Rhodothermus marinus: one gene and its partner. The protein of the gene in region 1 interacts with the protein of each later gene in a pairwise test. Links are inferred from orthologs where the notes say so. Each region holds a gene or a part of one and is shown on either strand. Other genes may lie near its edges.

Region 1 (8,025 bases):
TACCCGTCGCTTACCGAGGAGGAGCGGGCCTTTCTGGAAGGGCCTGTCGAGGAACTCTGCCGGATGGTGAACGACTGGGACGTCTGGCGCTGGCGGGACCTGCCGCCGGAGGTGTGGCAGTTCATCCGGGAGAAAGGCTTCCTGGGCATCATCATCCCGAAAGAATACGGCGGGCTGGGCTTTTCGTCGCTGGCCAACAGCGCCGTCGTGCAGAAGCTGTCGTCGCGCTGTGGGCCGCTGGCCACGACGGTGATGGTGCCCAACTCGCTGGGTCCGGCCGAACTGCTCATCCACTACGGCACGCAGGAACAGCGCGACTACTACCTGCCCCGACTGGCCCGGGGCGAGGAAATTCCCGCCTTCGCGCTGACCGAACCCGGAGCCGGGTCTGACGCCGGGGCCATCCAGGCCAGCGGCGTCGTGTTTCGGGGTGAAGACGGCAAGCTCTACATCCGGCTGAACTTCCAGAAGCGCTACATCACGCTGGCCGCCATCGCGACGGTGCTGGGGCTGGCCTTCAAGCTCCGGGACCCGGACAACCTGCTGGGTAAAGGGGAGGATCTGGGCATCACGTGTGCGCTGATTCCGACCAGTACGCCGGGCGTCAAGCTGGGCATGCGGCACGATCCGCTGGGCGTGCCCTTCTACAACTGCCCGGTGGAAGGCCATGACGTCGTGGTGCCCATCGATGCGATCATCGGCGGGCCGGAGTGGGCCGGCAAGGGCTGGCGCATGCTCATGGAGTCGCTGGCGGCCGGGCGGGGTATTTCGCTGCCGGCTTCGTCGGCGGGCGGTCTGAAGCTGATCTACCGCGTCGCTTCGGCGCATGCCCGCGTGCGGCGTCAGTTCGGGCTGCCCATCGGCATGTTCGAGGGCATCGAAGAGCCGCTGGCGCGCATCGGCGGCTTCAACTATCTGGTCGAGGCCGGACGCGTCTACACGTGCGGTGGCCTGGATCGGGGTGCCAAGCCGGCCGTCGTCTCGGCCATCATGAAGTATAACACGACCGAGCTGGGGCGGCAGGCCATCAACGACGGCATGGACATCCTGGGCGGCAACGGCATTTCGCGCGGACCGCGCAACCTGCTGGCCCACGGCTACATCGCCGCGCCGATCGGCATCACCGTCGAGGGCGCCAACATCCTGACGCGCACGCTGATGATCTTCGGGCAGGGGGCCATCCGCTGCCATCCCTACGCCTACAAGGAGATCTCAGCGCTGGAGCGCGGCGACGTGCAGGCGTTCGACGACGCCTTCTGGAAGCACGTCGGCCTGGTGGTGCGCAACGGTGCCCGGGCGCTGCTGCTGAGCCTGTCGCGCGGACGCCTGGCACGTACGGGCGTCTCGGGCCCGGCCGCCCGCTATGCCCGGAAGCTGGCCTGGGCCTCGGCTTCGTTCGCCTTTCTGGCCGATCTGGCCATGGCCGCGCTGGGCGGCAACCTGAAGCGCAAGGAAAAGCTGACGGGCCGCTTTGCTGACATCTTCTCCTGGATGTACCTGGCCACGGCCACCATGCGGCGCTTCGAGGCCGAGGGCCGGCGCGAGGAAGACCGGCCGTTCTTCGACTGGGCCATGCAGTACGCCTTCCACCGGATGCAGCAGGCGTTCGACGGTCTGTTCGACAACCTGCGCATTCCGGGACTGACCTGGTTCCTGCGCGGACCGGCCGCCTGGTGGTCGCGTCTGAACCGCCTGAGCGCGCCGCCTTCGGACCGGCTGGGGCATCGGGTGGCTCAGCTCATGCTGACGCCGGGCGAGCAGCGGGAGCGCATGACGGCCGGCATGTACGTACCGTCCGATCCGAACGAGGCGCTCGGCCGCCTGGAGCGGGCTTTCCAGTTGGCCTACCAGGAAGACGAGCTGCTCAGGAAAATCTATGCGGCCGTCAAACGGGGCGAGCTGCCCAAGGCGCGGCCGGAGCAGCTCGTGCGCCAGGCCGTCGAAAAAGGCATCATCACGGCCGAGGAAGCTGGCCTTATCCAGGAGGCCGAAGCGGCCCGCTGGGATGCCATCCAGGTCGATGCCTTCACGCTCGAAGAATACCGGCGCTACTACAATGCGCCGCCGGCCGGCATCGAAGCGGCCGGCGACGGCAGCCGCGAGGCGGTCGCGACCGAGTCGTAACCGCACGCAGCAGGCACCGCAGGGGACCGGCCTCGGCCGGTCCTTTTTTTTCTTGCGCTGCCGGCACGCCCCTTTCTGGAACGTTGCCTGCCAGCGGGCGTGAATAACAAAATGTCTGCTGATCAACCGTGCTCCAAGTCAGCAATGCGTTATCTGGATCGTATTACCATCGAACCCGGCAAGCGCGGCGGTAAGCCCTGCATTCGTGGCATGCGGATTACCGTTTATGACGTGCTCAGCTATCTGGCCTCGGGTATGTCGTACGACGAGATTCTGGAAGACTTTCCCTATCTGACAAAGGAAGACATTCTGGCCTGTCTGGAATATGCGGCGGCTCGTGAACGGCACACACTGATGGCTCCTGCATGAAGCTGCTGTTTGACCAGAATCTTTCGCCGCGCCTGGTTGCCCGACTTGCCGACTGCTATCCCGGGTCCGCGCATGTCTCTGAGGTGGGATTGGATCGGGCGTTGGATGTTGAGGTGTGGGAGTTCGCTCGGGGTCATGGCTATGTGCTTGTAAGCAAAGACGCTGATTTTGCCGAAATGAGTACGCTTTACGGCGTTCCCCCCAAGGTGGTCTGGATCGGACGTGGTAACTGCTCTACTCGTGAAATTGAGGAAATCCTGCGCCGAAACTACGAACTCGTGGTGGAGCTTGTGCAGAGCGAAACAATGGGTATCTTGCTTCTGGTCTGAGTGCCCCTTTCTGGAACGTTGCCTGCCGGTAGGCGTGAGACTGCCCGCCCGGTCCGATCGCCGGGCGGTTTTTTGTACGGAAGCAGCCCGATCGTTATGAAGCGCCTGGTCGTTGTCGAGTCGCCGACGAAAGCACGCACCATCCGCAATTTTCTGCCGAAGGACGGCTTCCGCGTCGAGGCCAGCATGGGGCACATTCGCGATCTGCCGGCCTCGGCGGCCGAAGTGCCCGCCAACCTGAAGCACGAGGAGTGGGCGCGGCTGGGCGTGCGCATCGATCGCGACTTCGAGCCGCTTTACGTGATCCCACGCGACAAGCGAAAGGTGGTGCAGCAGCTCAAAGAGGCGCTGAAAGAGGCCGACGAGCTGTACATCGCCACCGACGAAGACCGTGAGGGCGAATCTATCGGCTGGCACCTGGTCGAGGTGCTCAAACCGAAGGTGCCGGTCCGCCGCATGGTCTTTCATGAGATCACGCGGGAGGCGATCGAACAGGCGCTGCGCAATCCGCGCGACATCGACTACAACCTGGTCGAGGCGCAGGAAGCCCGGCGCATTCTGGACCGCCTGGTGGGTTACCTGGTGTCGCCCGTGCTCTGGCGCAAGATCGCCCCGCGACTGTCGGCCGGACGTGTCCAGAGCGCGGCCGTGCGGCTGCTCGTGCTGCGCGAAAAGGAACGCATCGCGTTCGTCCCGGCCACCTACTGGGACCTGAAGGCGCTGCTGGAGCAGGAGGGGCAGACGTTCGAGGCGGTGCTGACGCATGTGGGCGGCATTCGGGTGGCCGGCGGCAAGGACTTCGACGAACACACCGGGCGGCTGAAAGAAGGGCTGGTGGCCGGCCGCGACGTGATCCTGCTCGACGAGGCGCAGGCCCACGAGCTGGCCGAGCGGCTCCGTCACGAAGGCTGGGTAGTGGCCGACGTCGAAGAACGGGTCGTGACCCGTTCGCCCGCGCCGCCGTTCATCACTTCGACGCTCCAGCAGGAAGCCAGCCGCAAGCTGGGGCTTTCGGCGCGGCAGACCATGCAGATCGCCCAGCGACTTTACGAGCAGGGCTACATTACCTACATGCGCACCGACTCGACCCACCTGTCGCAGGAGGCCATCGAAGCCAGCCGTCGAACCATCGTCGAGCGCTACGGCAGGGAGTACCTGAGTCCCCAACCCCGCCAGTATCAGAGCCGCGTCCGCAATGCGCAGGAAGCGCACGAGGCCATTCGGCCCGCCGGCCGCGAGATGAAGACGGCCGAGGAGCTGGGCCTGACCGGCATCGACGCGGCGCTGTACGACCTGATCTGGAAGCGTACGGTGGCCTCGCAGATGGCCGATGCGCGCTTGCGGCTGCTGACGGTGCACCTGGAGGCCGGCGACCGGGAGCCGATCGCCCGCTTCCGCGCCTCGGGTCGGACCATCGAGTTTCCGGGCTTCTTCCGGGCCTACGTCGAAGGGAGCGACGATCCGGAGGCCGCCCTCGAAGACCGCGACCAGCCGCTGCCACCGCTGAAAAAAGGCGACCGGCCCCGCTGCGTACAGGTCGAACCCCAGCGGCACGAGACGCGCCCGCCGGCTCGCTACACCGAGGCCACGCTGGTCAAGACGCTCGAGCAGGAAGGGATCGGTCGGCCGAGCACCTACGCGACGATCATCGACACCATCCTGCAGCGCGGCTACGCCGTGCGGCGCGGCAACCAGCTCGTGCCCACGTTCATGGCCTTCGCCACGAACAACCTGCTGGAAGCCTATTTCGAAAAGCTGGTGGACCTGGGCTTTACGGCCCAGATGGAGGAGGCACTTGACGAGATCGCCCGGGGCCGCCAGAAGACGGTGCCCTACCTGCGCCAGTTCTATCAGGGCGAAGAGGGGCTCGAACGCATGATCGACGAGGCGCTGCGACGTGTGGATCCCCGCGAGGTCTCGACGATTCGCTTCCCGCAGTGGGAGCCCTACGTGGTGCGCGTGGGCAAGTACGGGCCGTACGTCGAGGGGCCGGTGGACGGGCAGATCGTAACCGCCTCGCTGCCGGCCGATCTGGCGCCCGGCGACGTGACCCGCGAGAAGCTGGAGCAGATCCTGCGGGAAGGACAGATCGAAGACCGGGTGCTGGGGATCGATCCGGAAAGCGGGCAGCCGGTGCTGCTCCGGCGAGGCCCCTACGGCTACTACGTGCAGCTCGGCGACGACGAACAGGCCGGCAAGCCGAAGCGGGTGGCGCTGCCGCCGGGCATGGAGCCGGCCGTGGTGGATCTGGAGAAGGCGCTGGCCCTGCTGAAACTACCGCGCACGCTGGGTACGCATCCCGAGACCAGCCAGCCCGTACTGGTGGGCATCGGCCGCTACGGGCCCTATGTGCAGCACGGGCGGACGTTCGCCTCGCTCAAGGAAGAAGACGACGTGTTCACGATCGATCTGGAGCGGGCACTGGAACTGCTGGCCGAAAAAGAAGCAAGGAGCCGGCCGCTCCGCGTGCTGGGGACGCATCCTGAGACCGGCGAGCCGGTGGAGGTCTGGGAAGGCCGCTACGGACCTTACGTGAAGCACGGTCGCACGAACGCTTCGCTCCCCGAGGGACGCGCGCCCGAAGCCGTCACGCTGGAAGAGGCGCTGGCCCTGCTGGAAGAAAAGGCCGGCCGAAAAGGAAAGACGCGGGGCCGCCGTCGCCGCTCGAAGTGAGGCGAAACGTCCGGTGTTTTTTGTCATCCGAAAAATGTTTTCGGGCGGCACGCGCAACCGTGACGACCACGGACGTGTAATACGATTTCCGGAAAATCATAGTGCACGGGCGCACACGGCGGTGCGCCCCTACCAGATCCTTGACGTTTTCCCTATCCCGTAGGGGCGGACCCCTGTGTCCGCCCTATCATGCCCGCCGGATCACGTCTGCCACCCGGGGTGTGGCACCCTCATGTACTGGTAAATCAGCGATCCCATATTCGCAGCAAATCGGGGACAGCCTTTTCAGGCCTCGGCCTTCTGGATCCAGCGCTCCAGCACGGTCTTGAGTTCGTCTTTCTTGAAGGGCTTGGCGATGTAGTCGTCCATGCCGGCCTCCAGGCAGCGTTCGCGCTCGCCACGTAATGCATTGGCCGTCATGGCGATGATGGGCGTGTGGCGTCCCAGATTGGCTTCATGCTCGCGGATCAGCGCCGTTGCCTCGAAGCCGTCCATCACCGGCATGTGCACGTCCATCAGGATGGCGTCGTAGCCGCCGCGCAGTGCCGCCTCGACGGCCTGCTTGCCGTCGCTGACCACATCGCACGTGTAGCCCAGCCGCTCCAGATGATAGAGCGCCACCTTCTGGTTGACCGGATTGTCCTCGGCCAGCAGGAGATGCCCGCGGCTCGTCGACCGGGGCGTTGTGGACGGTGCATCGCTCGAATCAGACTGGTCGGGCACGGTGGCCGACTCCGTCCGTTGCGGCTGTTGCTTTTCGGCAGCAACCGACCGCATTTCCTGAAGCACCCGGACCAGCGTATTGAACAGATAGGACTGACGGGTGGGTTTGGACAGGACGGCGGCAAAGAGCGTCTCGTCCATGGCCCGGTGATCCTCGCGGGTGAAGAGATAAGAGCTGAGCAGAATCAGCGGCGTGGCGGCGAGGGCCGGGTCCTGTTTGATCTCCCGGGCCAGCATGATGCCATCCATTTCGGGCATCATCATGTCCAGGATGGCCAGTTCGAACGGATGGCCCTGGCGGGCGGCCGCCCGCATCAGCTCCAGCGCCTCGGCGCCACTGCGGGCCAGCGTGGGCACCATACCCCAGCCCAGCGTCTGGCGGCGAAGGATTTCCCGGTTGGTTTCGTTGTCGTCCACGATCAGCACGCGTACGTCTTTGAGCAGCGCCCGCCGCTCATCTCCGTTCAGCTTACGCTGTGACGACAGCCGGAAGGGAATGCGCACCGTGAACGTGGAGCCTTTTCCGACCTCGCTTTCGACGCCGATCGTGCCGCCCATCATCTCGACGAGCTGCTTGGAGATGGCCAGGCCCAGTCCGGTACCGCCGTAGCGGCGCGTCGTCGAGCCGTCCAGCTGGGTGAAGGGCTGGAAAAGATGCGAGAGCCGATCCGGTGGAATGCCGATGCCCGTATCCCGCACCGAAATACGCCAGTAAGCGCGGCGCTCGTTCAGCCGTTCCAGTTCGGCTTCGACGACGACCTCGCCGCGTTCGGTGAACTTGATCGCGTTGCCGATCAGGTTCGAGAGCACCTGGCGGAGCCGGTGCGGATCGCCCTGCACCTCGAGTGCCCGCTCTTCGATGAAGCAGATCAGTTCGAGCTGTTTGGCCGCCGCGCGCGGGGCAAACAGCGTGATGACGTCTTCGATCGTTTCCTGCAGGTTGAAGTCGATGTTTTCCAGCTCCAGCCGTCCGGCCTCGATCTTCGAAAAGTCCAGTATGTCGTTCAGAATGGTCAGCAGCGTCTCGCCGCTCCGATGGATGATCTCCACGCACTCGCGCTGCTCCTTGGTCAGATCCATTTCGAGCAGCAGCTCGGTCATGCCGAGCACGCCGTTCATGGGCGTGCGGATCTCATGGCTCATGTTGGCCAGGAATTCGCTCTTGAGGCGGCTGGCCCGCACCAGTTCCTCGTTGGCCCGCTCGAGTTCTTCCTTGGTCTGCCGCAGGTCTTCCAGCGTGGCCTTAAGCTGGCGTTTCTGGGCCTGCAGCTCGGCCGTGCGTTCCTGGACGAGCGCTTCGAGCTGTTCTTTCTGCTGTTCGATGCGATAGATCCGGTAGCGATGAATACCGCCCACCAGCAACCCCAGCAGCGTGACCACCAGCGCCGCGAACCAGGCGGTCTGCCAGAAGGGCGGCGTGATCTCGAAGCGGGCGGCGGCCGGGCGCGACCAGTCGGAGGTGGGCTTGCGCGCCTGGACTTCCAGCACGTAAAAGCCGGCCGGCAGGTTGGTCAGGAAAATGGTGGGCGACTCCAGCGGGCGCCAGCCTTCCTCGCTGCTGATGGGCTTGCGCAGCCAGGAGCGATTGCGCTGGAGGGGCTGGAACGTCAGGTTCCAGTCCGTATCCATGCTGCGCAACCGGTAGCGTAGCTGGATCTGCTCGGCGCCGAAGAAAGAGAGCAGCGCCACGCGCGCCGTCAGCGTGTTGGCTTTGTAGGAGACCTGGACGAGGGAGTCCGGGTTGACCGGTCGGTCTCCCAGTTGCAGGTAAGTCAGACGAACGCGCGGGGGACGGTCGTTCCACAGG
Region 2 (2,969 bases), 340 kb from region 1 along the record:
GGGGTGATCGACGTAGCGACCCAACCACCCCGCTGTGGCGGCCAGCACCAGCGTCAGTGCAGCGACGGGGCGCATCACTCCGGCAGCCGGGCGCGGGCGATCGTGTTGGCGTCGGTGCCGAACCAGAGCGTGCGCGTGGGCGCATGGAAGAACATGTGCCGCACGGCCCCACCGCCGCTCGGAATTTCCGTAATGCTGAAGAATTCGGCCGTCTTCGGGTCGAAGCCCACCAGACGATTGGGGTCAGGTCCCGTTTCGACAAACCAGAGGCGGTCCCGGTCGTCGACGGCCATGCCGTAGGGACGGGCGCCTTCACCGCCGGGCACCGGCCATTCCTGCACGTTACCGCTGGCCGGATCGTAGCGGCCCAGATAGCCCCCGGCGTAGTCCACGTACCAGATGGCTCCGTCCGAGGTGCGGGCCAGCCGACGCGGCCGGGCCTCGGCGCGGGGCAGCGTGATCTCTTCCAGCTTCATCGTGGCCGGATCGACCGTCAGCAACTTATTTGTGCCAAAGGCTGCCACCCATGGGCGTCCCGAAGGATCAACCACGATGCCGTAGGGCCGCGCCCGGGGCGTGGGCACCTGGAACAGCCGAATGGAACCGTCGGCCGGATTGAAATGGCCCACGAAATTGCCGCCCTGCACCGTGAACCAGATGGTGCCGTCCGGTGCAAAAACCAGCGTATGCGGATCGCGGGCAGCCGGATCGGGCATCGGGTAGCGCTTCACTTCGCCCGTGCGGGGATCCAGCCGGCCGATGTAGGCAGCCCGGTTGCCGGCAATCCAGACGAACCCGCTCTCGTCCACGATCAGGTTGTGGGGACCGGTGCCTTCCGGCAGGTCAAAGCGAGTGAACTTGCCGGTCGCCGGATCCAGGTAGGCCGCATAGTCGCCGCGCTGGCCGACGAACCAGACGCGCCCATCGCGATCCACATACGGATCGCGCGGCCGCGTATCCGGCCAGGGCACTTCCCACTCGGTGATTTCCACGGGCGGCCACAACGCCGCGGCCATCACCAGCAATCCGCCGAAGAGGTAGGAGGCAACACGCATGGCTTTTCGAGCCTGTTCTGGAGGTATAGCTTTCAGAAACTAAATCATTCACCGCAGGGTAGGGAGGACGCTGTTACGAACTGCACGCGTTTGTTATGAACGGTAGCTCCGGCGATACCTATCGGGTGGTGGCCGGCACGGCGCGGGCCGAGTTGCGCGAAAAGGGCTCTCGCTTTATCGCCGAAGTCTTTCCGGTGGAGACCGAGGAGGAAGCCGCGGCGGCCATCGAAGCGGTGCGCCGTCGCGAACACGCGGCCACGCACCACTGCACGGCCTACCGGCTGGGACCGGAAGGCGAGCTGTTCCGGGCCAGCGACGACGGCGAGCCATCGGGCACGGCCGGCTTGCCCATTCTTCGCCAGATCGAAGCCCGCGGGCTGACCAACACGCTGGTGGTGGTGACGCGCTACTTCGGCGGGACCAAACTGGGACGCGGCGGGCTGATCCGGGCTTATGGCGAGGCGGCCGCACGGGCACTGGATCTGGCGCCGGTGGCCGAACGCGTCATCACGGTGCCTTTCCGGTTGCGCTTTGCCTACGACGACACGGCGCCCGTCATGCGCCTGATCGAACGCATGGGCGCCCGTATTCGCGAGACCTGCTACGACGCCGAGACCGAACTGCTTGTCGAGGTACCCCGCTCGAAAGCCATCGCCTTTGCCGAGGCTTTCGTCGAAACTCTGGCCGGTCGCGGTCAGTGCGAGGCGCTGAAGCCACTCCCGCGCACAACCTGATCGATCAGCCGCTGCATCCGGGCATGGTGCGACCCTTCCCAGTAAACACGGCCGCAGGCGGGGCAGCGGTAGAACTCGGTGTAATGGGCACGGATACCCGGCGGTAGTTGGGCGGCCACGGCTTCGGCTTCTACGGGCTCCAGGGGCACGTTGCAGCACATGCAGCGACTGAAGGGATCGACGAATTCGTGCAGCTCGAAGCGGTCCAGCACTTCGGCCAGTTGTTCCCGAGGGGAGGTGGCGCGCACGAAGTAGCCGTACCGCACGGCCTTACGGGCCAGCAATCGTCGATCGCGCGTCAGCAGCACGCGTCCGTCGTCGCCCGCCCGACGGGCCAGCGCCGCATCGCCGGGATCGGGATCCGACAGGTGCTCGGCATCGAAGCCCAGCATGCGCAGGTAGCGCGCCAGCCGTCCCAGGTGCGTGTCGAGCAGAAAGCGCGGCGGGCGCTCCGGCGGCAGCGTATGCAGCGGCGCAGCCGGCAGCAGCCGGTAGAAGATCGGGTAGAAGCTCAGTCGCTCGCCTTCTTCAGGCCGGTAGTCGAAATCGACCGGACATCCGTCGGCCAGAATCAGCGCGACTTCAGGAGGCGGCACGTTGAGCTGCACGAGGATTTCCCGGACCGTGGGCCGCCCCAGAAAGCCCAGCTTGAAGGTGCGCTGTTTCCAGCGGGAGGGTAGAAAATCGTTCAGGACGGCATAAAACCGGAGCCAGAGCGTACGCATCAGCTAATCGTTCACCGCCGAAACCGACGAGTCCGGGGTTTCGGTCTGTCCACGGCGCATGGCTTCGACGGCCAGCCGGTCCACCCGGTTGTTCAGGGCGTCGTCGGCGTGGCCTTTGACTTTCAGAAAACGCACGTCGTGTCGGCGGGTGAGTTCCAGCAGCGCCCGCCACAGGTCCTGGTTTTCGACGGGCTTCTTGCTGGCCGTGCGCCAGCCGTTACGTTGCCAGCGTTCTACCCATCCTTCCTGAAAGGCGCGTACGATGTAGTTACTGTCGGTATAGACGTCCACGCGGCAGGGCTCCTTCAGCGCCTGGAGCGCTTTGATCACCGCTGTTAATTCCATTCTGTTGTTCGTCGTGTGCGCTTCGGCACCCTGCAGCACCTTTTCGTGCTGATTGTAGCGCAGAATGGCCGCCCAGCCGCCGGGGCCCGGGTTGCCGCTGCAGGCCCCGT

The links. Proteins that work in one complex are often made in the same cells at the same time.
Region 2: the proteins of topA (region 1) and GYH26_RS10855 interact in binary tests that used the Escherichia coli proteins (3 or more experiments, as listed by UniProt). The link is inferred for Rhodothermus marinus from one-to-one orthologs.

What each region holds. Positions count from the first base shown.
Region 1 is NZ_AP019797.1:2,162,435-2,170,459, reverse strand. Bases 2,559-5,706 are described here. They hold topA (type I DNA topoisomerase), read left to right. Parts: upstream 2,559-2,918; coding sequence 2,919-5,495; downstream 5,496-5,706. Other genes in these bases: GYH26_RS09400 (DUF5615 family PIN-like protein), read left to right, coding at 2,559-2,822. Outside these bases: GYH26_RS09410 (acyl-CoA dehydrogenase), read left to right, coding at 1-2,124; GYH26_RS09405 (DUF433 domain-containing protein), read left to right, coding at 2,269-2,493; more of GYH26_RS09400, read left to right, coding at 2,490-2,558; GYH26_RS09390 (hybrid sensor histidine kinase/response regulator), read right to left, coding at 5,781-8,025. UniProt on the Escherichia coli protein: Releases the supercoiling and torsional tension of DNA, which is introduced during the DNA replication and transcription, by transiently cleaving and rejoining one strand of the DNA duplex.
Region 2 is NZ_AP019797.1:2,508,661-2,511,629, reverse strand. It holds GYH26_RS10855 (IMPACT family protein), read left to right. Parts: upstream 1-1,150; coding sequence 1,151-1,789; downstream 1,790-2,969. Other genes in the region: rnhA (ribonuclease HI), read right to left, coding at 2,518-2,969; GYH26_RS10850 (Mut7-C RNAse domain-containing protein), read right to left, coding at 1,750-2,514; GYH26_RS10860 (Vgb family protein), read right to left, coding at 75-1,055; GYH26_RS10865 (choice-of-anchor V domain-containing protein), read right to left, coding at 1-75.